2 regions of the Edwardsiella piscicida genome follow, and region 1 is predicted to be linked to the other one. Evidence: predicted binding sites of a transcription regulator. Region 1 holds the regulator's gene; the other holds the start of a gene.
What was found. The regulator PurR, encoded in region 1, represses purine synthesis genes. The targets are predictions, from matches to a motif close to CANGCAAACGTTTGCNTG.

Region 1 (11,832 bases):
GCCTCTCTGGTTGCCGGCCTGAGCGGCGGTCTCACCCTGGACACCACGATCACGACCTTCAGCGGTGGGCTGGGCGGCGGCGCGGAGATCGCCCTCAGCTACGCCATGCTGGGTACCTTTGCCGTCGCGATTTCACGCTCTGGGATCACCGACGTGCTGGCCCACGGCGTGATCCGCCGCATGGGGCTGACGCCGAGCGCCCACCGCCTGTTCTGGTTTAAATACGGTCTGCTGCTGATCCTGACCCTGATCGCCATCTCGTCGCAGAACCTGATCCCCATCCACATTGCCTTTATTCCCATTCTGATCCCGCCGCTGCTGCACGTATTTTCGCGGATGAACCTCGATCGGCGCGCGGTAGCCTGCGTGCTGACCTTCGGCCTGATCACCCCTTATATGGTGCTGCCGATCGGCTTTGGCGGCATCTTCCTGAACAATATTCTGCTGAAGAACCTCAATGAGAACGGGCTACAGGTCACCGCCGCCCAGGTGCCCAGCGCCATGCTGCTGCCGGGGCTGGGGATGCTGTTCGGCCTGCTGTTGGCCATCTTCTTCAGCTACCGCAGGCCGCGCCGCTACAACGAGGGGCGCATTCTGTCCGCCGAGCCGGAGCATAAGCGTATTCATTTACGGGCCGTGTGGGTCGCCGTTATCGCCATCATCGCCGCCCTCGGGGTGCAGCTGGCGACCAACTCTATCGTGCTCGGCGCGCTGATGGGCTTTGTGGTGTTTATTCTCGGCGGCGTGATCCACTGGCGGGATACTCAGGATGTCTTTACCCGCGGGGTGCATATGATGGCGATGATCGGCTTTATCATGATCACCGCCTCCGGGTTTGCCGCCGTGATCAAAGCCACCGGCAGCGTAGATACGCTGGTGACCTCTATCGAGGGGGCGATCGGCGGCAACCGGGGACTGGCTGCGTTTCTGATGCTGGTGGTCGGGCTGGTCATCACCATGGGCATCGGCTCCTCCTTCTCCACGGTGCCGATCATCGCGGCAATCTATGTGCCCCTGTGCATTGCCTTTGGCTTCTCCCCCATGGCGACCATCGCCATTATCGGCGTCTCCGGGGCGCTGGGGGATGCCGGGTCGCCGGCCTCTGACTCTACCCTGGGGCCAACCTCTGGGCTGAATATGGACGGCCAGCACGACCATATCTGGGATTCGGTGGTGCCGACCTTCCTGCACTACAACCTGCCGCTGCTCGGCTTCGGCTGGGCGGCAGCGATGATCCTCTAGCACACGGTCCCGACCGATACACAAAAGGCGCCCTGCGGCGCCTTTTTACATGGCCTAACGCCGCGCGATCAGGCGTTGTCCTGCGCCGCTGAGCCGTGGCGCGCCGCGGCCTCTTTGATCAGCGTCTGCAGCTCGCCGCGCTGATACATTTCCAGCACGATGTCACACCCGCCGATCAGCTCACCCTCAATCCACAGCTGCGGAAAGGTCGGCCAGTTAGCAAACTTTGGCAGCTCGGCGCGAATGTCCGGGTTCTGCAGGATATCCACGTAGGCAAAGCGCTCGCCGCAGGCGGACAGCGCCTGCACCGCCTGCGCAGAAAAGCCGCAGCTCGGCAGCTTCGGTGAGCCTTTCATATACAGCAGAATCGGGTTCTCGGCGATCTGGCGCTGAATCTTTTCGATAGTGGTCATGATCTTTACTTCCTTAAATATCCAGTGTTATAGCGGTAACGCAGTATATTGTCATTATCGCCCGCGCCGACCACAGCAGACAAGGGATGGGGCACGAAAGGCGCCTCCCCCGCCCGCCGCGGGGCACGCGGCGTCGGATCGCGCTATTGTAGCGGCGGGCACGGCAGGAAAAAAACACCATCTTTTACAGGGTCTATTGCACAGCGCGCTGCCGCGGCAGCACATCGTCGCTCTGCCAGCCGCTCATTATTCGCCCATTATCCTGCTCAACCGTTTTTTAATAGGCAATATCACTGTAAAAAAGCCCTCTCTGTCGCTAAATCAGACAATTGAAATATTTACTCACAATTAGACGCGAATACGTAAACATCAGTACTGTTATGTTCAGCATATTTTAATTAATACTGTTTCTGCGTTTTTATTTTAGTTTTTGGCTTGGAAGCGACTGATCATGCGTCTACTCGTTGCGCTCTTTGTATTGCTGTTTACCCAATGGTTTACCACCTCAGCGGCCGCCTCACCGGCACACAAAGTCATCGCCGATCAGCGAAAAGCCACGGCGGGCCACAGCCAGAGCGGCGAGCGTAAAAAACGCAGGGCAGACGCCGGGGCACACAAGCATCACAGCGCGGCGTCTCATCCCCCCGCCCGGGAAAAGCGCGCGGCGCACAGTAGCCACCGCACGGTCGCCGCACCGCACCGCGCCGCCGTCGAGCACAAGGCGCAAGCGCACCACCGCGGCGAAAAGCCCCTTGCGCGTCGCGCGAGCGCACATGGGGCGTCGCACCCGGGTAAAAAAGCCTACGGTCGCCCCTCGCCTCTTAAGACGGCCCACCGCGCGGCCGGCCGCCATGAAGATAGCCAGCCGATCCACATGAGTCCGCTGCACAAGAAACGCTACCAGCACGCCAAACAGACGGCGATGAATAAGCTGATGCGCCAGATAGGCAAACCCTACCGCTGGGGCGGTACCTCTCCCCATACCGGCTTTGACTGCAGCGGCCTGATCTATTACGCCTATCAGGATCTGCTGAACATTAAAATGCCGCGCACCGCTAACGAAATGTACCACCTGCGCGACGCCGCGCCGGTCAAGCGCGCCGAGCTGCAGCGCGGCGATCTGGTGTTCTTTCAGATCCACGGACGCGGCGCCGCCGATCACGTCGGCGTCTATCTGGGCAACGGCAAATTTATCCAGTCTCCGCGCACCGGCGAGGAGATCCGCGTCAGCTATCTGGGCGATGACTACTGGCAGGATCACTACCTGGGCGCCCGCCGCGTCATGACCCCGAAAACCATCCGCTAACGCCCCGTACGCCCCCGTTCCGGCGGCGGTTCCCCCATGACCGCCCCCTGCCGCACGCCGCTTTCACTGCTTGTCTGCTGCACATTTCGCCACTCAGTCAGCTAAAATACACCTGCCCCCTGTCTTTCACGGCAAAACTTGCTAGAATCACAAACCATAACAAGCGGACAACAAGATTTTTTCATTTTTGTCTAACCGCCGGCGACGTCTCATCTGCGTTGCTTACGGGTTAACCGTCTTGCCACAGAAGCATTAAGGAGAGAGCTATGTCATTTGAATTACCTGCATTACCGTACGCCATGAATGCGCTGGAACCGCATATCTCCGCCGAAACGCTGGAATACCACTACGGTAAGCACCACAACGCCTATGTAGTCAACCTGAACAACCTGATCAAAGGCACTGAGTTCGAAGGAAAATCGCTGGAAGAGATCGTGAAGAGCGCCTCCGGCGGTATCTTTAACAACGCCGCTCAGGTGTGGAACCACACCTTCTACTGGCACTGCCTCTCCCCGAACGGCGGCGGTGAACCGCGCGGCGCCCTGGCGGACGCCATCAACGCCGCCTTCGGCTCATTTGCCGCGTTCAAAGACGCGCTGACCAAGTCTGCCGTAGGCAACTTCGGCTCCGGCTGGACCTGGCTGGTGAAAAAGGCGGACGGCACCCTGGCCATCGTCAACACCTCTAACGCCGCGACCCCGCTGACCGGCGACGACAAGCCGCTGCTGACCGTGGACGTATGGGAACACGCCTACTACATCGACTACCGTAACGCTCGCCCGGTGTACCTGGAAAACTTCTGGGCGCTGGTGAACTGGGAGTTCGTCGCCCAGAATCTGGCGTAACCGACCAGAGAGACAAAAAAGGCGCTCACCGAGCGCCTTTTTTATTACGCCGCCCGCTAACTTAGTGCAGTGCGGCGATCAGGCTGGCCACGACGATCAGCGCCAGCGCCACCACCGTTGTTACCAGAGAATACTTCAGATCGTTTTCCATCCTGACACCTCATGTTTTACGTTCTGTATCAATTTTTACTGACTTAAGAATTCGCACAAAACCCGTGTTAAATCATTTTTACATAAATCACATCTTAAAACACGCAGAAAATCTTATGATTACATCCTGCGCAAATCGCCAATTAGTGCTTCCCCTTTTGCCTGAGATCAGACAGAATTTGCGGTTTACTGCCGCGTGCCGACGCTATAATTCTAAACAAGAAATGGCAAACGTCACCCTATTGCGCAAACGCGCCGGCGCCGAGCCGCGCTGTCAGGCGTATTTTCCGATGCACGCAGGCAAACGATTAACAAAACGGCGACGCAGCGCGTACGCCTAGGAGTCATTTGTTTCATGGCAACGATTAAAGATGTGGCAAAGCGCGCAGGCGTATCGACCACCACGGTGTCTCACGTCATCAATAAAACCCGCTTTGTCGCCGACGAGACCAAAGCCGCCGTCTGGGAGGCCATTAAAGAACTACACTACTCCCCCAGCGCCGTTGCCCGCAGCCTGAAGGTCAACCACACCAAATCCATCGGCCTGCTGGCGACCTCTAGCGAGGCGCCGTACTTTGCCGAGGTCATCGAGTCGGTAGAGAATAGCTGCTACAGCCAAGGCTATACCCTGATCCTGTGTAACTCCCACAATAATCTGGAGAAGCAGAAAGCCTACCTGGCTATGCTGGCGCAAAAGCGCGTCGACGGCCTGCTGGTGATGTGCTCCGAATATCCGGAGAACCTGCTGGAGATCCTTGAGGACTACCGTCATATCCCGATGGTGGTCATGGACTGGGGCACCCGCCGCAGCGACTTTACCGATGCTATCCAGGACAACGCCTTCGAGGGCGGCTATCTGGCCGGCCGCTACCTGATCGAGCGCGGCCACCGCGACATTGGCGCCATCACCGGCCCGGTATCGCGCAACACCGGCGGCGGTCGCCTGCGCGGTTTCCTCAAGGCGCTGCAGGAGGCCAACATCACGCCGCAGGAGAGCTGGCTGGTCGAAGGCGACTTCGAGCCGGAGTCTGGCTATGCGGCGATGCAAAACATTCTGTCGCAGAAGCAGCGCCCGACGGCGGTGTTTGTCGGCGGCGATATCATGGCGATGGGCGCCATTTGCGCCGCGGACGAGATGGGGCTGCGCGTACCGCAGGATATTTCCGTCATCGGCTACGACAACGTGCGCAACGCCCGCTACTTTACCCCGGCGCTGACCACCATTCATCAGCCCAAGGAGCGCCTTGGCGCCATGGCATTCGACATGCTGCTCGATCGCATCACCAGCAAGCGCGAAGACGCCCAAACCATCGAAGTGCATCCTAAGCTGGTTGAGCGTCGCTCCGTGGCCGACGGGCCGTTCATCGACTACCGCCGCTAAGCGCGTGTCCCGGCTGGTCCTGTTTCCCGCGCTGGTGCTGCTGTCCGGCGCACTACCGCTGGCGGCGATGGTTCCGGCGACCCTACTGCCGCTGACCGAGCAAAATGCGGGACAGGCGCTGCTGCAGCTGCTGCAGTGGCCCGCGCTGGGCCGCAGCCTGGCTCTGTCGCTGTGGATAGCGCTAGGCTCCTCCGGCGGCGCCCTGCTGCTGGCGCTGGCGCTGGCCGGGCTCACCCTACGGCGTCAGCGTCAGCACACGCTGGCGCCGGCGCTGCTGCTGGCAGCCCCCCACATCGCCCTGGCCACCGGCCTGCTGATGCTGCTGGCGCCAACCGGCCTGCTGTGGCGCCTGATGGCGCCGCTGTTTGACTGGCAGCAGCCGCCCGATCTGCCGCTTCCCAACGATCCCTACGGCCTGAGCCTCTCGCTGCTCCTGCTGTTAAAAGAGACCCCCTTTTTCTATCTGCTTACCCTGAATCTGGCCGCCCGCTGCGCCGCGCAGCGGCAGCTGCGCATCAGCGCCGCGCTGGGCTATCCCCCGGCGCAGGGCTGGTGGCGCATCGTGGTGCCGCAGCTGCTGCCGGGGCTACGCCTGCCCATGTTCTGCGTCCTGGCCTTTGCCCTGTCGGCGCTGGATCTGGCGCAGCTGCTCGGTCCGCAGCGGCCGCTGCTGTTTGCGCAGCTGCTGTGGCAGTGGATTGCCGACGGTGGACAGACGGCGCTGGCGGCCCTCGGGGCGCTGCTGCTGATGCTCTTAAACGCGCTGGCGCTGCTGCTCTGGTATGGCATTGAACACCTGTGGGTCGCCGTGGGTCGCCGTCCCCCGCGACGGCGCGTCGCCCGCGGTGGGCCTGCGCCCTACGCCGCCTTTTGGCCTTTGGCGCTGGCGCTGGCCGCCGCGGCCTACCTGATGCTGGTGCTGATTTCCCTGGCTCAGCGCTGGCCCTTTGCGCAACGCTGGCCGCGGCAGTGGCGCTATGACAGTTGGCTGTACAGCGTCAGTGACTGGAGCGCCCCGCTGTGGCATACCCTGTGCATCGCGCTGGCGGTCAACCTGCTGGCGCTGATCCTGGCGCTCGGCACGCTGGAGTGGTATACCCTGAGGCGACGGGCCCCCGGCGCCCGGCTGCTGCTGCCGCTGCTGCTGCCGCAGATGGGGCTGATCTTCGGTCTACAGTATTTCGCCGCCCGCAGCCAACTGCTGGGCAGCTACCCGCTGGTTATCTATGGCCAGCTGCTGTTCGTCACCCCCTACTACCTGCTGACGCTGTCCGGTGCCTGGCTGCGTTTCGATACGCGTCAGACCCAGGTGGCGCTGGCGTTGGGTAAGACGCCCTGGCAGGCCTTTTACCGGATTAAGCTGCCGCAGATGCTGCCGGCGCTGCTGCTGGCGATGGCCTTTGGCCTCGCGGTCAGCGTCGGCATGTATCTGCCGACGCTGGGGCTGGGCGCCGGGCGGCTGCCGACGCTGGCCACGGAAACCGTCGCCTATGCCAGCGGCATCGATCGGCGCCTGGCCGCCATCGGCGCCCTATGGCAAACCCTGCTACCGCTGCCGGCATTTTTGCTGGCGCTATGGCTACCGCTGCGCGGTATACGAGGAGCAACGTCGCATGGCCACCCTTAATCTCAACCAGCTGCGCGTCGAACTGGCGGGGCGCCCCCTACTGGCGCCGCTGACCTTGACGGTGTCGCCGGGGGAGATCGTCACGCTGATGGGCCCCAGCGGCTGCGGCAAATCCACCCTGCTGGCCGGGATCGGCGGCCATCTACAGCCGCCGCTGCTCGTCCGCGGCGAGGTCTGGCTGGATCGGCGCAGCCTGAGTCGCCTGCCGCCCTGGCAGCGCGGGATCGGGCTGCTGTTTCAGGATGATGTTCTGTTCCCCCACCTGACGGTGGCGCAAAATCTGCATTTTGCCCTACCGCCGGGGGCGTCGAAGGCGGCGGTGACGCAAGCGCTGCAGCAGGCGGAGCTGACCGAGCGGGGCGACTGCTATCCCGCCGCCCTCTCCGGGGGACAGCGGGCGCGCATCAGCGTGCTGCGTACCCTGTTGGCCGCGCCCTCGGTCCTGCTGCTCGATGAGCCCTTCTCCCGTCTGGACGCCCCGCTGCGCCGCCGCTTTCGCCGCTGGGTCTATCAGCAGATCGCCGAACGCGCCGTTCCCGCGATCCTGGTCACCCACGATCGCGCCGACGTTCCGCCCGGCGGACGGATCGTCACGCTGGCTGCGGCATAAGCCACTCCTGGTTCATGGTGCGGGTATCGCCCAGGTAAGCCAGCAGCCACTCTAGGGCCGGTGAGCGGCTGTGATCTTGCCAGGTCACGCAGCAGGCGCTGTCGGGAAACGACTGGCACAGCCGCAGCGCGTGCAGACGCCCCGCGGCAATCAGCGGCTCGGCGGCGTGGGCCGGCATCAGGCCGACGCAAAGCCCGGCCTCCAGACAGTCGATGGCGCACGGCCAGTCCGGCGCCACCAGACGCCGCTGATTATCGAGCAGCCAGGTATCCCGCTTGGGTAACGTCCGCGAGGTATCCTCGATGCTCAGCGCCGGAAAGGGGCGCAGGCGGTCGTCGTCCACCTCGCCGTCAAACGCGGCCAGCGGGTGGTCGGGGCTGACCACGCAGCGCCAGCGCAGAAAGCCCATATCGCGGAAAGCATAGCGCCCGCCGGCGGGCACCGCCCGCGTCGCCCCGATCGCCACCTCGACCCGCCCGTTGATCAGGGCATCCCACACACCGTTAAACACCTCGCTGTGGATCATCAGCTCCATATCGGGAAAGTGACGATAAAAGTCCACTACCAGCTGCTGGCAGCGCTGCGGACGCACGATGCGATCCACTGCGACGTGGAACTGACCGCGCCAACCGTTGGCGACCTGCTGACACTGACGTCGGGTGGCATGCATTTTTTTGATAATACTGCGGGCTTCATCGACAAAAAACGCCCCGGCCTCGGTCAACTCAACGTCACGGTGACGTCGTTCAAACAGCGGTACCGCCAGCCAGTTCTCCAGCTGACGTACGGTATAGCTGACGGCAGAGGGCACCCTATGCAGCTCCTGCGCCGCCGCGCTAAAGCTCCCGGTGCGGGCGACCGCATCCACGACCTCCAGCGAATATTCTGACCACATGCTCAGCCCCTCGCTATTCTGCTTTCAAAAATTTTCATCCATCATGCCAAATAATAGCGTTTCACAACGCTGACGTCAGCCCATAAACTCTCACTCGTCACATTCTCCGCCTGCAACATATTCATAACGAGTCAAAATAATGAGAAGTAAATCAGGTTTCATGGTCTATCTGGCTGGCCTCAGTATGCTGGGATATCTGGCCACCGATATGTATCTGCCCGCCTTTGGTGCCATGCGCCACGATCTGGGCGCCTCCGCCGGCGCCATCAGCGCCAGCCTGAGCATCTTTCTGGCCGGCTTTGCCTTTGCACAGCTGCTGTGGGGGCCGCTCTCCGATCGCATCGGACGCAAGCCGGTTCTGCTGTTAGGGCTGGGCATGTTCGCGCTGGCCTGCCTGGGGATGCTGTGGGTCGGCAATACGACCCAGCTGCTGATCCTGCGCTTCGTGCAGGCCGTCGGGGTCTGCTCCGCGGCGGTCACCTGGCAGGCTTTGGTTATCGATCGCTACAGCAAAGGGGTCGCGAACCGCGTCTTCGCGACGGTTATGCCGCTGGTGGCCCTCTCGCCGGCGCTGGCGCCGCTGCTCGGCGCCTGGCTGCTCAACCACTTTGAATGGCAGGCCATCTTCGCCGTGCTGTTCGCCATCACCCTGCTGCTGATGATCCCAACCCTGCGTCTGCAGGAGCACCGGGCGGCGGCGAACCGTCAGGCACCGCGCATCGGTTTCCTGCGCCTGATGCGCTCCAATATCTTTAGCGGCAACGTCCTGATCTACGCCGCCTGCTCCGCCGGCTTCTTCGCCTGGCTGACCGGCTCGCCGTTTATTCTGGGCGAGATGGGGTACAGCCCGAACGATATCGGCCTGAGCTATGTGCCGCAGACCATCGCCTTCCTGCTGGGTGGCTACGGCTGTCGGGCGCTGCTGAGCCGCATCGGCGGTACCCTGCTGCTGCCGTGGCTGCTGGTTATCTACTCGCTGAGCATGCTGGCGATGCTGGTGATGGCCCTCAGCTACCAGCCCGGTCTGCTGGCGCTGCTGGTACCGTTCTGCGTCATGGCGATGATGAACGGCGCTATCTATCCCATCGTGGTGGCCAGCGCCCTGACGCCCTTCCCGAACAACAGCGGCAAGGCGGCGGCGCTGCAGAACACGCTGCAGCTGGGCGTCTGCTTCCTGGCCAGCCTGCTGGTATCGGCGCTGATCCACATGCCGCTGCTGGCGACCACCGCCATCATGGCCGGCACCATTCCGCTGGTGGTGCTGGGGTATTGGCTTAAAAGTGACAGCGTCACTACCATGCTGGAAAAACGCCGCGAGATGCAGCAGGGCCAACACTCCCTCTCCCGCCGCTGATTTCCACGCCGGCGCGCTGGGGGTCTCCCCGCGCGTCTGGCGATGTTTCCCGCCTCCCTTGAGCCCCCTTTCCCGCCGTCCTATACTGAACAGAATGTGACCAGCCCTGCGTTTTGCGCAGCCCGGCAACGGCAGCCCTCCGCTCGCTGAAGCCGGCGATACGATTAGGCTGACCGTCCATCTGATTTGGCAAGGGAGACACTATGAGTTCATCGTGCGTGGAGAGTAGCGGCGTGCAGCGCGATGCCGGGTACCGCATCGTCAGTGAGATGCTCAGTCGGGCCGGTATCCGGGTTAACGGTGATCGCCCATATGATATCCGCGTTAATCACCCCCTCTTTTTCAAGCGCGTGCTACAGCAGGGGTCGTTGGGGCTGGGCGAAAGCTATATGGACGGCTGGTGGCAGTGCGATCGACTCGATATCTTCTTTGATAAAGCGCTGCGCGCCGGTCTGCAGCAGCAAATGCCGCACCATTTCCGTGATACCCTGCGCGTCGTCGGCGCCAGGTTGGCTAACCTGCAGTCCCGGCGCCGGGCGTGGCAGGTCGGGCGTGAGCACTACGATCTGGGCAACGATCTGTTCAGCCTGATGCTCGACCCCGCGATGCAGTACTCCTGCGCCTACTGGAAACAGGCCGATACCCTGGAGCAGGCACAGCAGGATAAACTGCACCTGATCTGTGAAAAGCTGCAGCTGCGACCGGGCATGACGCTGCTGGATATCGGCTGCGGCTGGGGTGGTCTGGCGGCCTACGCCGCTCGTCGGTACGGGGTGCGCGTGCACGGCGTGACCATCTCGGCCGAACAGCAAAAGCTGGCCGCCGCGCGTTGCCAGGGGCTGGAGGTACAGATCCTGCTGCAGGACTACCGCGATCTCCACGCCCGCTATGACCGCATCGTCTCCGTGGGCATGTTTGAGCACGTGGGGCCGAAGAACTACGACGCCTACTTCGCCGTGGCGCGGCGAAATCTGAAGGATGACGGGCTGTTCCTGCTGCACACCATCGGCGCCAACCACACCACCCCGGATGTCGATCCCTGGATCAATAAATACATTTTCCCCAACGGCTGTCTGCCGTCGCTGCGCCATATCGCCGACGCCAGCGAAGCGCGGTTCGTGATGGAGGACTGGCACAACCTCGGCGCCGACTACGATCGTACCCTGATGGCCTGGCAGCAGCGCTTCAACGCCGCCTGGCCCCAGCTGAAGGCGAACTACTCCGCGCGCTTCTTTCGCATGTTCAACTACTATCTTGCCGCCTGTGCGGGCGCATTCCGCGCCCGCGACATCCAGCTTTGGCAGGTGCTATTCTCCCCGCAGGGCGTCTGCGGCGGCCTGCGCGTCGCGCGCTAAACGCCCGAGCGACGCGGCGGTGCGTCTATTCACTCGCGCGGATCGGCCGCGCAGGACGCGCCGAGGTGATGGCGACGCAGCCAGATCAGCTTATAGGCCGCCGGAATGATGAACAGCGACAGCAGCGGCGCGGTGATCATCCCGCCGATCATCGGCGCCGCGATGCGGCTCATCACCTCGGAGCCCGCCCCGCTTCCCCACAGAATCGGCAGCAGACCGGCGATGATCACCGCCACGGTCATTGCCTTGGGGCGCACCCGCAGCACCGCGCCGTGGTACAGCGCCTCATCCAGCGCGGCCGGGGTAAAGCGCTCGGCGTGGCTCAGCGCCGGATCCTGCTCAATGGCCTGGCGCAGGTACATCAGCATCACCACGCCAAACTCGGCGGCCACGCCGGCCAGGGCGATAAAGCCGGTGCCGGTGGCAACCGACAGATGGAACCCCTGCCAGTAGAGGAACCAGATGCCGCCCACCAGGGCGAAGGGCAGGCTCATCAGGATCAGCAGCGCCTCTTCTACCCGCCGAAAGGCCAGATAGAGCAGTACGAAGATGATCACCAGCGTCATCGGCACCATCAGCATCAGCTTGCGGTTGGCGTGCTCCAGCAGCTCGAACTGACCGGAGAAGCTAACGCTGGTGCCCGGCGCCAGGGTG
Region 2 (11,832 bases), 1.6 Mb from region 1:
TTTCCCACTTAACCATGACTTTGGGACCTTAGCTGGCGGTCTGGGTTGTTTCCCTCTTCACGACGGACGTTAGCACCCGCCGTGTGTCTCCCGTGATAACATTCTTCGGTATTCGTAGTTTGCATCGGGTTGGTAAGTCGGGATGACCCCCTAGCCGAAACAGTGCTCTACCCCCGAAGATGAGTTCACGAGGCGCTACCTAAATAGCTTTCGGGGAGAACCAGCTATCTCCCGGTTTGATTGGCCTTTCACCCCCAGCCACAAGTCATCCGCTAATTTTTCAACATTAGTCGGTTCGGTCCTCCAGTTAGTGTTACCCAACCTTCAACCTGCCCATGGCTAGATCACCGGGTTTCGGGTCTATACCTTGCAACTAGACGCCCAGTTAAGACTCGGTTTCCCTACGGCTCCCCTATTCGGTTAACCTTGCTACAAAATATAAGTCGCTGACCCATTATACAAAAGGTACGCAGTCACACCCCGAAGGATGCTCCCACTGCTTGTACGTACACGGTTTCAGGTTCTATTTCACTCCCCTCGCCGGGGTTCTTTTCGCCTTTCCCTCACGGTACTGGTTCACTATCGGTCAGTCAGGAGTATTTAGCCTTGGAGGATGGTCCCCCCATATTCAGACAGGATAACACGTGTCCCGCCCTACTCATCGAACTCACAGCTGTGCACCTTCGTGTACGGGGCTATCACCCTGTATCGCGCGACTTTCCAGACGCTTCCACTAATGCACAAACTGATTCAGGTTCTGGGCTCTTCCCCGTTCGCTCGCCGCTACTAGGGGAATCTCGGTTGATTTCTTTTCCTCAGGGTACTTAGATGTTTCAGTTCCCCTGGTTCGCCTCGTTAAGCTATGTATTCACTTAACGATAGTGCAACGGATTGCACTGGGTTTCCCCATTCGGACATCGCCGGCTAATAACGCTTCATATCAGCTCACCGACGCTTATCGCAGATTAGCACGTCCTTCATCGCCTCTGACTGCCTAGGCATCCACCGTGTACGCTTAGTCACTTAACCTCACAACCCGAAGGTGTTTCACTTCGTGCTGTAAGCATTTGAGAGACTCTCGAATCACTTATTAAAAGCAATTCGATTGTTTTCGAATTTTCAGCTTGTTCCAGATTGTTAAAGAGCAAATATTGCAAACATGACTCGTAAGTCCGTTTTGCAATACAGTTGGCATCGTCTTTCACCCGATACCGCAAATGGCGTCCCCTAGGGGATTCGAACCCCTGTTACCGCCGTGAAAGGGCGGTGTCCTAGGCCTCTAGACGAAGGGGACACAGGGTCGGCTTCGCAGACGCGTTTGCTCGAACATCTATCAGACAATCTGTGTGAGCACTACACAATTTCGTATCTTCAGGTAAGGAGGTGATCCAACCGCAGGTTCCCCTACGGTTACCTTGTTACGACTTCACCCCAGTCATGAATCACAAAGTGGTAAGCGCCCTCCCGAAGGTTAAGCTACCTACTTCTTTTGCAACCCACTCCCATGGTGTGACGGGCGGTGTGTACAAGGCCCGGGAACGTATTCACCGTGGCATTCTGATCCACGATTACTAGCGATTCCGACTTCATGGAGTCGAGTTGCAGACTCCAATCCGGACTACGACGTACTTTATGAGGTCCGCTTGCTCTCGCGAGTTCGCTTCTCTTTGTATACGCCATTGTAGCACGTGTGTAGCCCTACTCGTAAGGGCCATGATGACTTGACGTCATCCCCACCTTCCTCCAGTTTATCACTGGCAGTCTCCTTTGAGTTCCCGGCCGAACCGCTGGCAACAAAGGATAAGGGTTGCGCTCGTTGCGGGACTTAACCCAACATTTCACAACACGAGCTGACGACAGCCATGCAGCACCTGTCTCAGCGTTCCCGAAGGCACTCCCGTATCTCTACAGGATTCGCTGGATGTCAAGAGTAGGTAAGGTTCTTCGCGTTGCATCGAATTAAACCACATGCTCCACCGCTTGTGCGGGCCCCCGTCAATTCATTTGAGTTTTAACCTTGCGGCCGTACTCCCCAGGCGGTCGATTTAACGCGTTAGCTTCGGAAGCCACGCCTCAAGGGCACAACCTCCAAATCGACATCGTTTACAGCGTGGACTACCAGGGTATCTAATCCTGTTTGCTCCCCACGCTTTCGCACCTGAGCGTCAGTCTTCGTCCAGGAGGCCGCCTTCGCCACCGGTATTCCTCCAGATCTCTACGCATTTCACCGCTACACCTGGAATTCTACCTCCCTCTACGAGACTCTAGCTTGCCAGTCTTGGATGCAGTTCCCAGGTTAAGCCCGGGGATTTCACATCCAACTTAACAAACCGCCTGCGTGCGCTTTACGCCCAGTAATTCCGATTAACGCTTGCACCCTCCGTATTACCGCGGCTGCTGGCACGGAGTTAGCCGGTGCTTCTTCTGTAGGTAACGTCAATTGTGAGCGCTATTAACGTTCACACCTTCCTCCCTACTGAAAGTACTTTACAACCCGAAGGCCTTCTTCATACACGCGGCATGGCTGCATCAGGCTTGCGCCCATTGTGCAATATTCCCCACTGCTGCCTCCCGTAGGAGTCTGGACCGTGTCTCAGTTCCAGTGTGGCTGGTCATCCTCTCAGACCAGCTAGGGATCGTCGCCTAGGTGAGCCATTACCCCACCTACTAGCTAATCCCATCTGGGTTCATCTGATGGCATGAGGCCCGAAGGTCCCCCACTTTGGTCTTGCGACGTTATGCGGTATTAGCTACCGTTTCCAGTAGTTATCCCCCTCCATCAGGCAGATCCCCAGACATTACTCACCCGTCCGCCGCTCGTCAGCGGAGAAAGCAAGCTTTCTCCCTGCTACCGCTCGACTTGCATGTGTTAAGCCTGCCGCCAGCGTTCAATCTGAGCCATGATCAAACTCTTCAATTAAAAGCTTGATGCTCAAAGAAATTAAACTGTTTATTCGTAATGAATTAACTGCTGTCACTCTTCAAGACTTTAAATATTTTCGCATTCCGAGGAATGCGTAATACGAATCTTGCGAGTGCCCACACAGATTGTCTGATAATTTGTTAAAGAGCAGTGACTTAGCAAGTTTTCCTTACCAAGTCGAGGTGGCGTATATTACGCTTTCCTCGGTGAGAGTCAACGTTTAATTTGCCGTTTCTCTCTCACTCTCCCCGGCTCATCCTGTGATGTTGTTCACATATGCCGTGTCGATGGAGGCGCATTATAGGGCCTGTTTTACCGGGCGCAACCGCTATTTTGCCCCAAATGAACCGAATGATGCATTACACAGCAATTGAACTGCTTATACCCCATTACGCACAGAGTTATCCACAAAGACCGCGCCGGCAAAAATTTGTCGAGCTTTACGCAAACGTTTTCGTTAAAATCATCGCGCATCAACATTCCGCTTCATTCGTAGCAAATTCTAATAGGTATATAAGTAGGGTTTACTGCGATCCATTGCCGAGGGATATAACCACCATGCAACACAGTCGTCCTGTTCGCCGCGCACTGCTGAGTGTCTCCGATAAATCCGGTATCGTCGAATTCGCCCAGGCGTTACACCTGCGCGGCGTTGAGCTGCTCTCCACCGGCGGTACCGCCCGCCTTCTGTCACAGGCCGGTCTGCCGGTTACCGAGGTTTCCGACTACACAGGCTTTCCTGAGATGATGGACGGACGCGTCAAGACCCTGCATCCCAAAGTTCACGGTGGGATCCTCGGACGCCGCGATCGCGACGCTGCCGTTATGCAGCAGCATGGTATTCAGCCCATCGATATGGTGGTCGTCAACCTCTATCCCTTTGCTCAAACCGTTGCGCGTCCCGACTGCACGCTGGAAGAGGCGGTGGAGAATATCGATATCGGGGGACCAACCATGGTGCGCTCCGCGGCAAAGAACCATAACGATGTCGCTATCGTGGTTAACAACGGCGATTTTGATAACATCATTGCCGAAATGGACGCCCACCACGGTGCCCTGACGCAGGCCACCCGCTTCGACCTGGCCATTAAGGCCTTTGAGCATACGGCCGCCTACGACAGTATGATCGCCAACTACTTTGGTACGCTGGTCGCGCCTTACCACGGCGATACCCAGAGCCCAAGCGGTCGTTTCCCGCGGACGCTAAACCTTAACCTAATAAAAAAACAGGATATGCGCTACGGCGAGAACGGCCACCAGCAGGCGGCCTTCTATATAGAGGAGCCACAGGTTGAAGCCTGCATCGCGACAGCCCAGCAGCTTCAGGGGAAAGCGCTGTCCTACAATAACATTGCCGATACCGACGCCGCGCTGGAGTGCGTCAAGAGCTTTGCCGAACCGGCCTGCGTCATCGTTAAGCATGCGAACCCCTGCGGCGTTGCGCTCGGCGACGATCCGCTCGATGCCTATGAGCGCGCTTACCAGACCGATCCCACCTCCGCCTTTGGCGGCATCATCGCCTTTAACCGTACGCTGGATGCCAAGACCGCTCAGGCCATCATCGCGCGCCAGTTCGTTGAGGTGATCATCGCCCCCCATGTGACCGAGGATGCCTTGGATCTCCTCAGCGCTAAGCAAAACGTGCGCGTTCTGGCCTGCGGCGAGTGGGATGCACGCATCCCCGGTCTGGACTTCAAACGGGTCAACGGCGGGCTATTGGTGCAGGATCGCGATCTCGGAATGGTGGATGTCGCCGATCTGCGCGTGGTCACCGAACGCCAGCCCAGTGAGCAGGAGCTGCGCGATGCCTTGTTCTGCTGGAAGGTCGCCAAGTTTGTGAAGTCCAACGCCATCGTCTACGCACGGGATAACATGACCGTTGGCATCGGCGCCGGACAGATGAGCCGGGTCTATTCAGCCAAAATTGCCGGTATCAAAGCCGCGGACGAGGGTCTACCGGTCGCCGGCTCCGTGATGGCATCCGATGCCTTCTTCCCGTTCCGTGACGGTATCGATGCCGCCGCCGCCGTCGGCATCCGCTGCGTCATCCAACCGGGGGGCTCCATTCGTGATGACGAGGTCATCGCCGCCGCCAACGAACACGGCATCGCCATGATCTTTACCGGCATGCGCCACTTCCGCCACTAAGCTAATCGCCGCGGGCCTCCCGCGGCTCACAGGTGACCATCATGAATATTTTGATTATCGGCAGCGGCGGGCGTGAACATGCCCTGGCGTGGAAAGCGGCCCAATCTCCGCTGGCCGAACGCGTATTTGTCGCGCCGGGTAACGCCGGCACTGCGCTGGAACCCGCGCTAGAGAATATCGATATCGCCGCGACCGATATCGATGCGTTAGTTGCATTTGCTTTGCGCCATCAGGTCGGGCTCACGATCGTCGGTCCAGAGGCGCCGCTGGTGCTCGGGGTGGTCGATGCATTCCGCGCGGCGGGGCTGCCGATCTTTGGCCCGAGCCAAAGCGCCGCCCGCCTCGAAGGTTCCAAAGCGTTCAGCAAAGACTTCCTGGCGCGTCAGCGCATCCCTACCGCCGCCTACCGCAATTTCACCGAGGTCGAGCCGGCGCTGGCCTACGTGCGTGAGCAGGGGGCACCGATCGTGATCAAGGCCGATGGCCTGGCCGCAGGTAAAGGGGTGATCGTCGCAATGACGCGGGAGGAGGCCGAAGCGGCCGTCCACGATATGCTGGCCGGTAACGCCTTTGGCGACGCCGGGCATCGCATTGTCATTGAAGAGTTTCTGGAGGGAGAAGAGGCCAGCTTTATCGTTATGGTCGACGGCGAACACGTGCTACCGATGGCCACCAGCCAGGATCATAAGCGAGTTGGCGATGGCGACAGCGGCCCCAATACCGGCGGAATGGGGGCCTATTCCCCGGCGCCGGTGGTCAGCGATGCGGTGCATCAGCGGGTAATGGAGCAGGTGATTTGGCCAACCGTACGCGGTATGGCACAGGAGGGCGCCCCCTATACTGGTTTCCTGTATGCCGGCCTGATGATCTCGGCCGACGGCGCGCCCAAGGTCATTGAGTTTAACTGTCGCTTTGGCGATCCGGAGACCCAGCCCATCATGATGCGCATGCAGTCCGATCTGGTCGCGCTGTGTCTGGCCGGTGCCAACGGCACCCTGGACCAGCAGTCATCGGCATGGGATCCACGCCCCGCGCTGGGCGTCGTATTAGCCGCAGGTGGATACCCGGGCGACTATCGTCAAGGCGACGTCATTCACGGTCTCACCCAGGGAACCGCGCAGGCCAAAGTGTTTCACGCCGGAACCCGGCTGAATGCTCAGGGTGAGGTCGAAACCTGCGGCGGACGGGTGCTGTGTGCGACAGCGCTGGGCGAGGACATTGCCGAAGCGCAGCGCAATGCCTACCGTCTGGCCGATGCATTGAGCTGGGAGGGCGGGTTCTGCCGCCGCGATATCGGCTACCGGGCGCTACAGCGCTAGCGCTCAGACTATCAAGCCGGCGCAAGGCCGGCTTTTACACCGTTTTTTCCGTCGGGGCCCAGGCGCAGATATTATGATTAGCAACCTGCAGTAGCTGTGCCCCCTCCGGAGCCGACAGCCAGGCCACCCATAGCGGACCACGGCTATTGGCCTCTCGCCGCGCCAGCTGTGCCGCCTGCCAGCCGGAGAGCGGCAGCGGCGCGACCTGACCATCGCAGCGCGTAAATATTCCCCCCTGCCAACGCCCCTGAATGAGGTTAACCCCACCGGCTGCCAGCGTCGTCGCCATCTCCTGCGCATGACGGGCCTGGTACTGGGCTTTAGCGACCTCGTCGCTCCCCGGCATCTCCTTGCTCCCGTTGCGCAGGCGCTGCATATAGCTCAGCGAACCCTGCATATCGAAGCGCAGCTGCAGCACATCGTCGTTACCCTGCCCCGTCTGCTGCCGGATCTGGTACAGATGTCCATCGCGGTAGGTATAGCGATCGATCTGCGTCTCGGTGCCATCCAGCGGGGTGAATACCCGCATCATCGCCTGGGGCTGATGCCCTGCCCCCTCCAGACGCCAGAGTCGAACGATCCCACCGTCCGCGATATAGCCCGTCGCGGTAAACGGCGCAACCGGCGCCGTGGAATGGCAGCCGGTCAGCAGCAGTGCGACCGGCAGCAGCCCACGTACCCGACGGCACATAGACAAAAGGGGCGTCATCGCCCCCTCAACTACATATTCTGCGCTTACCACGCGTGGCTTATTACTTAACCGCGTCTTTCAATGCCTTGCCAGAAACGAACGCCGGTACGTTGGCGGCGGCAATTTTGATCTCGTTGCCGGTCTGCGGGTTACGGCCAGTGCGCTCGTTACGATGATTCACTTTAAAAGTACCGAAACCAACCAATTGTACAGCATCGCCTGCTTTCAGAGACTCAGTAATGGCAGCCAGGGTAGACTCCAGAGCGGCTTTCGCCTGGGTCTTAGACAGATCGGCCTTGTCTGCAATTACATCAATCAGCTGAGTCTTATTCATAAGTTATCCTTACAGTGTGTTTATCGTTTGCAAAGCATCGAGTGCGACGGATATGCCGATTGACAGCACTCTCCTGCATACACGCACCGATAGCCACTTCTTTTACGCCCCCCAAATGTAGAACAAGCGGGGGGCGAATGTGAAGCCTTATAGGGCGACAAATCAGGTGTTAAATCACGTTTTGCCGTCTTATTGCGCTAATTCAATACCAATATTGCTCACACCTGCCTCACGCAGGTCTGCACGCAGCCCTTTTATCAGTTCCAGATCGCGCTCTTCCGCTTCGCTCAGCAGGCGATAAATCTCCCACTGAATGTCTAATTCATCCTGGATTGCCGGTAATGCCTTCAGTTCGTCGTCGCTCATTTCACGCCCAGACTGCGTCATTTCCAGCATGGAAACGGTATACAGAGAGGTTTCGCTCACGGCAATGGCGTGCGCCAGCATCTCGCCGCCCAGCTGCGCGTGCAGGATCTCACTCAGCGCAACGCAGGCATCGATCGCCGGATAGACGCCGTACATATCGTAGGCATCAGCATCGGGGATCGCCGCCTCTAACTTCTCCAACTGGCTGTCGAAGTTAATTTTGACGTCTTTAACCGTCAAAAGCTCCCAGACCAGATCCAGAATACGGCGATACACCGCCGCCTCGCCAAAGGCGCTCTGCTGGCAAAAAGCCTGGTAGTTGGGGTACATCCGCTCAGTAAGGCAAGCCATAAAGGTCAGCTGTTGCCAGCTTTCCAACTTTTCCAGACGTTTATGAATGGGATTACGCAGCATGCTGAAGTCTCTCTCGATTATCTGCGGCGCAGTCTAACCGAATTGCGGGAAAAACCCTACGGCTGCGCCTGATTATAGGAATCTTTATCCATCGCCCGTTTATATTCATTCCACCTGAACCGCCGATCGCGGCTGAGCAGACTGCCAACGCAGAAAGGCCGGCCGTCGCGAGGCGATGGCATCGGCCCAGCGGGTCGGCTCTGGGAGACGGTATCCGCGCAGGCAGCGCTGTACCCACGCCAGTGCGCTGTCCGTACTCACGCGATGGCCGCCGGAGATAAACAGCGGATTACAGCGAGCCTTGCTACGCAGCACCCAGCCAAGCTGCTCGCCCCCATCCATGAGCGCCACCGTCGACCCCGGCGTCTCATCCAGCGGCGCAAACTGCCCGCATAGACGCCGTTTGGCAACCCCGATGGTGGGCACATCGACCAGCAGGCCAAAATGGCTGGCGATCCCAAGGCGACGCGGGTGGGCGATCCCGTGACCGTCCACCATCACCAGCTGGGGGCGATGCCGTAGCTGCCCCCACGACTGCAGCAGGGCCGGATACTCACGAAACGAGAGAAAGCCGGGAATATAGGGCATCTGGGTCTCAATGCGGGCGACCTGATACTCCACCAGCGTCAGCTCGGGGTAGCACAGTACGGCCAGCGCGGCGCGGGTCACCGCGCCATCCTGCTCAAACCCCACGTCGGCGCCGGCGATCAATACCGGGGCCTCCCAGCGATCCGCCCGCTCCACCTGTACAGCCCGGGCCCGCTGCTCACTGCGTAACGCCTGCAAATCCATCGGTTAATGTCCCATCAGCGATGATAAGGTACAGACAGTCGGTGCACCGCATCGACAAACACGCCGGCGTGCTCGGGAGGGACATCCGGATGAATGCCGTGACCCAGATTACACACGTGTCCCTCGCCCTGGCCAAAGCCGGCCAGGATCGTCGCGACCTCTTGCTCAATGCGCGCCGGCGGCGCATACAGCAGCGAAGGATCCATATTGCCCTGCAGCGCCACCCGATCGCCAACCCGGCGGCGGGCGTCCGCAATATCGCAGGTCCAGTCCAGTCCCAGAGCATCGCAGCCCGTATCAGCCATCGCCTCCAGCCACTGCCCCCCGCCCTTGGTAAACAGGGTCACCGGCACCCGGCGGCCTTCGCTCTCGCGCTGTAGGCCATCGACAATCTGGTGCATGTAGCGCAAAGAGAACTCGCGATAGTCGCGCCCGGTCAGCACGCCTCCCCAGGTATCAAAGATCATGACCGCCTGCGCCCCGGCGCGGATCTGCGCATTCAGATACAGAATGACGCTTTGCGCCAGCTTATCCAGCAGCAGATGCAGCGCCGCCGGATCGGAGTACATCATCTTCTTGATTTTAGTAAAGGCCTTGCTGCTGCCGCCCTCTACCATATAGGTCGCCAGCGTCCAGGGGCTGCCGGAGAAGCCGATCAGCGGCACGTCGCCGCGCAGATCGCGACGAATGGTACGCACCGCGTCCATAACATAGCCCAGTTCCTGTTCAGGATCGGGGATCGGGAGCCGTTGGATATCGGCGTGACAGGTCACCGGATGGGTAAAACGCGGCCCCTCGCCGGCCTCGAAATAGAGGCCCAGCCCCATGGCATCTGGCACGGTCAGTATGTCAGAAAACAGAATAGCCGCATCCAGCGGGAAACGACGCAGCGGCTGCAGCGTCACCTCGCAGGCCAGCTCGGCATTTTTACACAGGGCGATAAAGTTACCGGCCTGCGCGCGGGTGGCGTTGTACTCCGGCAGATAGCGCCCCGCCTGACGCATCATCCATACCGGGGTCACATCGACCGGCTGGCGCAGCAGCGCGCGCAGGTAGCGATCGTTTTTCAGTTCGGTCATCCTTCGGCTCCCATTATTATTTGATGGCATTGTAACATGCGGTCTGCTTATTCATGCTGCGCCCGGCACAGCGCGACGGTGTCTTCGATCAGACGGCGGGCTACGGTGCCGGCCGGGGGGAGCTGCGGCAAACGATCATAGCGATACCAATCGGCCTCCTGCAGCTCTTTAGGATCGTGGCACAGGTCGCCGGCGGCATAGTCGGCCAGAAAGGCCATCATCAGCGAATGGGGAAACGGCCACGGCTGCGAGGTCACGTAGCGCAGGTTCTTCACCTGCAGTCGGCTCTCCTCAAAAATCTCCCGCGCCGCCGCCTGCTCCAGGGTCTCCCCCACTTCGACAAAGCCCGCCAATACGGTATAGATTCCGTTACGGTGGCGATTATGCCGCGCCAGCAGAATGTGATCATCACGGCGAATGGCAACGATGATGCAGGGGGCGATCTGTGGGTAATAGCGCTGCTGACAATGAGCGCATAGACGCGCCCACTCCTGCTGGCTCGCGTGCATCGGGTGCCCGCAGGAGCCGCAGAAACGGTGGGACTGAAAAAACTCCGCCAGCTGCACGCCGCGCCCGGCCAGCTGAAACAGGCCGCGATCGGCATCGATCAGCTGGCGAACCGACGTCATGTCCTGCGGATACGTCAGACACAGCAGCCATACCGGCATGCCTTGCCACTCACCGATGCGATACGCCGTCTCGCCGACCAAATGCCACTGAGCGGCGCTACCGTAGGGCAGCTCGCCCTCCGGCAGCCAGATACGTCCCCGATCGCTGACCACCCACCAGCCGCTATCGCTGTCACTCAATTGCTGTGCCACTGTCACCGTATAAACCCCTTACGCTCGATGGACGCGCCCGGCTTCCCCCGCGCAGGCAGCGCGCATCAAGTCTACGTCATTACTAAACATATTATTAACAATGCTTGCAGTTTCGCAGGCCGCTCCTTACACTGGCTCCCGCATCGTAGGCGCAGCCTGCGCTGCGCGCTATCTTGTCGGAGTGCCTAGCTGATACGCCGTATCACAGGCTGAGACCGTTGATTCGGGATCCGCGGAACCTGATTGGGCTAATACCCACGAAGGGAACAAGAGTAATTATCACGCTGAACCGGGCTCAGGCCCTTTTGAAACGTTCACCACTATTCATTACTCCTCTCCGAGCTCCAGACAAGCAATTTTTCCCTGTAACACCGTTGATGGCAGGAATTTGCTATGTCTACCCTTACTCACCGCGACGCGCCGCGTCGCCAGCGCCGGGCCCAGGCTCAGGCCTTTATCGATAATCTCCAGGCGCAAGCCTATCCCAGCTCCCAACGCATCTACCTGCAGGGCTCGCGAGCGGATATCCGCGTCCCCCTGCGCGAAATTAGCTTAAGTCCAACCCTGATCGGCGGAACGCCAGAGCAGCCGCAGTGGCGTGATAATGAAGCGATTGCGGTGTATGACACCTCCGGCGCCTATGGCGATCCGCAGGCGGAGATCGATCTACGCCGCGGACTGCCGGCCATACGCAGCGCCTGGATCGCGGAGCGCAACGACAGCGAGATCCTGCCGGGGCGCAGCTCAGACTATACTCGCCGCCGCCAGGCCGATCGGGATCTGGAGACGCTGCGTTTTGAACAGCGCTCATCCGCGCGGCGCGCGCGACCGGGACATCGCGTCACGCAGCTATACTATGCCAGACAGGGTATCATCACCCCAGAGATGGAGTTTATCGCGCTGCGTGAAAATATGGGGCGCGAGCGCATTCGCAGTGCCGTCTTA

Region 2: purH (bifunctional phosphoribosylaminoimidazolecarboxamide formyltransferase/IMP cyclohydrolase) is a predicted target of PurR. The motif match lies at 3,365-3,382, and genes of this name have one in related genera.

The regions. Positions count from the first base shown of each region.
Region 1 covers NZ_CP090968.1:1,778,521-1,790,352, reverse strand. Annotated here, with positions in the region: gene L1P05_RS08200 (Na+/H+ antiporter family protein) at 1-1,242, shown strand, start outside; gene L1P05_RS08195 (Grx4 family monothiol glutaredoxin) at 1,311-1,658, opposite strand; gene L1P05_RS08190 (C40 family peptidase) at 2,107-2,961, shown strand; gene sodB (superoxide dismutase [Fe]) at 3,228-3,806, shown strand; gene cydH (cytochrome bd-I oxidase subunit CydH) at 3,868-3,957, opposite strand; gene purR (HTH-type transcriptional repressor PurR) at 4,312-5,337, shown strand; gene L1P05_RS08170 (ABC transporter permease family protein) at 5,342-6,964, shown strand; gene L1P05_RS08165 (ATP-binding cassette domain-containing protein) at 6,951-7,574, shown strand; gene punR (DNA-binding transcriptional activator PunR) at 7,555-8,469, opposite strand; gene punC (purine nucleoside transporter PunC) at 8,609-9,823, shown strand; gene cfa (cyclopropane fatty acyl phospholipid synthase) at 10,027-11,178, shown strand; gene L1P05_RS08145 (CusA/CzcA family heavy metal efflux RND transporter) at 11,208-11,832, opposite strand, start outside.
Region 2 covers NZ_CP090968.1:195,854-207,685, reverse strand. Annotated here, with positions in the region: rRNA gene L1P05_RS00980 (23S ribosomal RNA) at 1-1,029, opposite strand, end outside; tRNA gene L1P05_RS00975 (tRNA-Glu) at 1,219-1,294, opposite strand; rRNA gene L1P05_RS00970 (16S ribosomal RNA) at 1,377-2,920, opposite strand; gene purH (bifunctional phosphoribosylaminoimidazolecarboxamide formyltransferase/IMP cyclohydrolase) at 3,482-5,071, shown strand; gene purD (phosphoribosylamine--glycine ligase) at 5,113-6,390, shown strand; gene L1P05_RS00955 (DUF1481 domain-containing protein) at 6,425-7,099, opposite strand; gene hupA (nucleoid-associated protein HU-alpha) at 7,143-7,415, opposite strand; gene L1P05_RS00945 (YjaG family protein) at 7,605-8,195, opposite strand; gene nfi (deoxyribonuclease V) at 8,301-8,987, opposite strand; gene hemE (uroporphyrinogen decarboxylase) at 9,002-10,066, opposite strand; gene nudC (NAD(+) diphosphatase) at 10,114-10,887, opposite strand; TPP riboswitch at 11,055-11,170, shown strand; gene thiC (phosphomethylpyrimidine synthase ThiC) at 11,281-11,832, shown strand, end outside.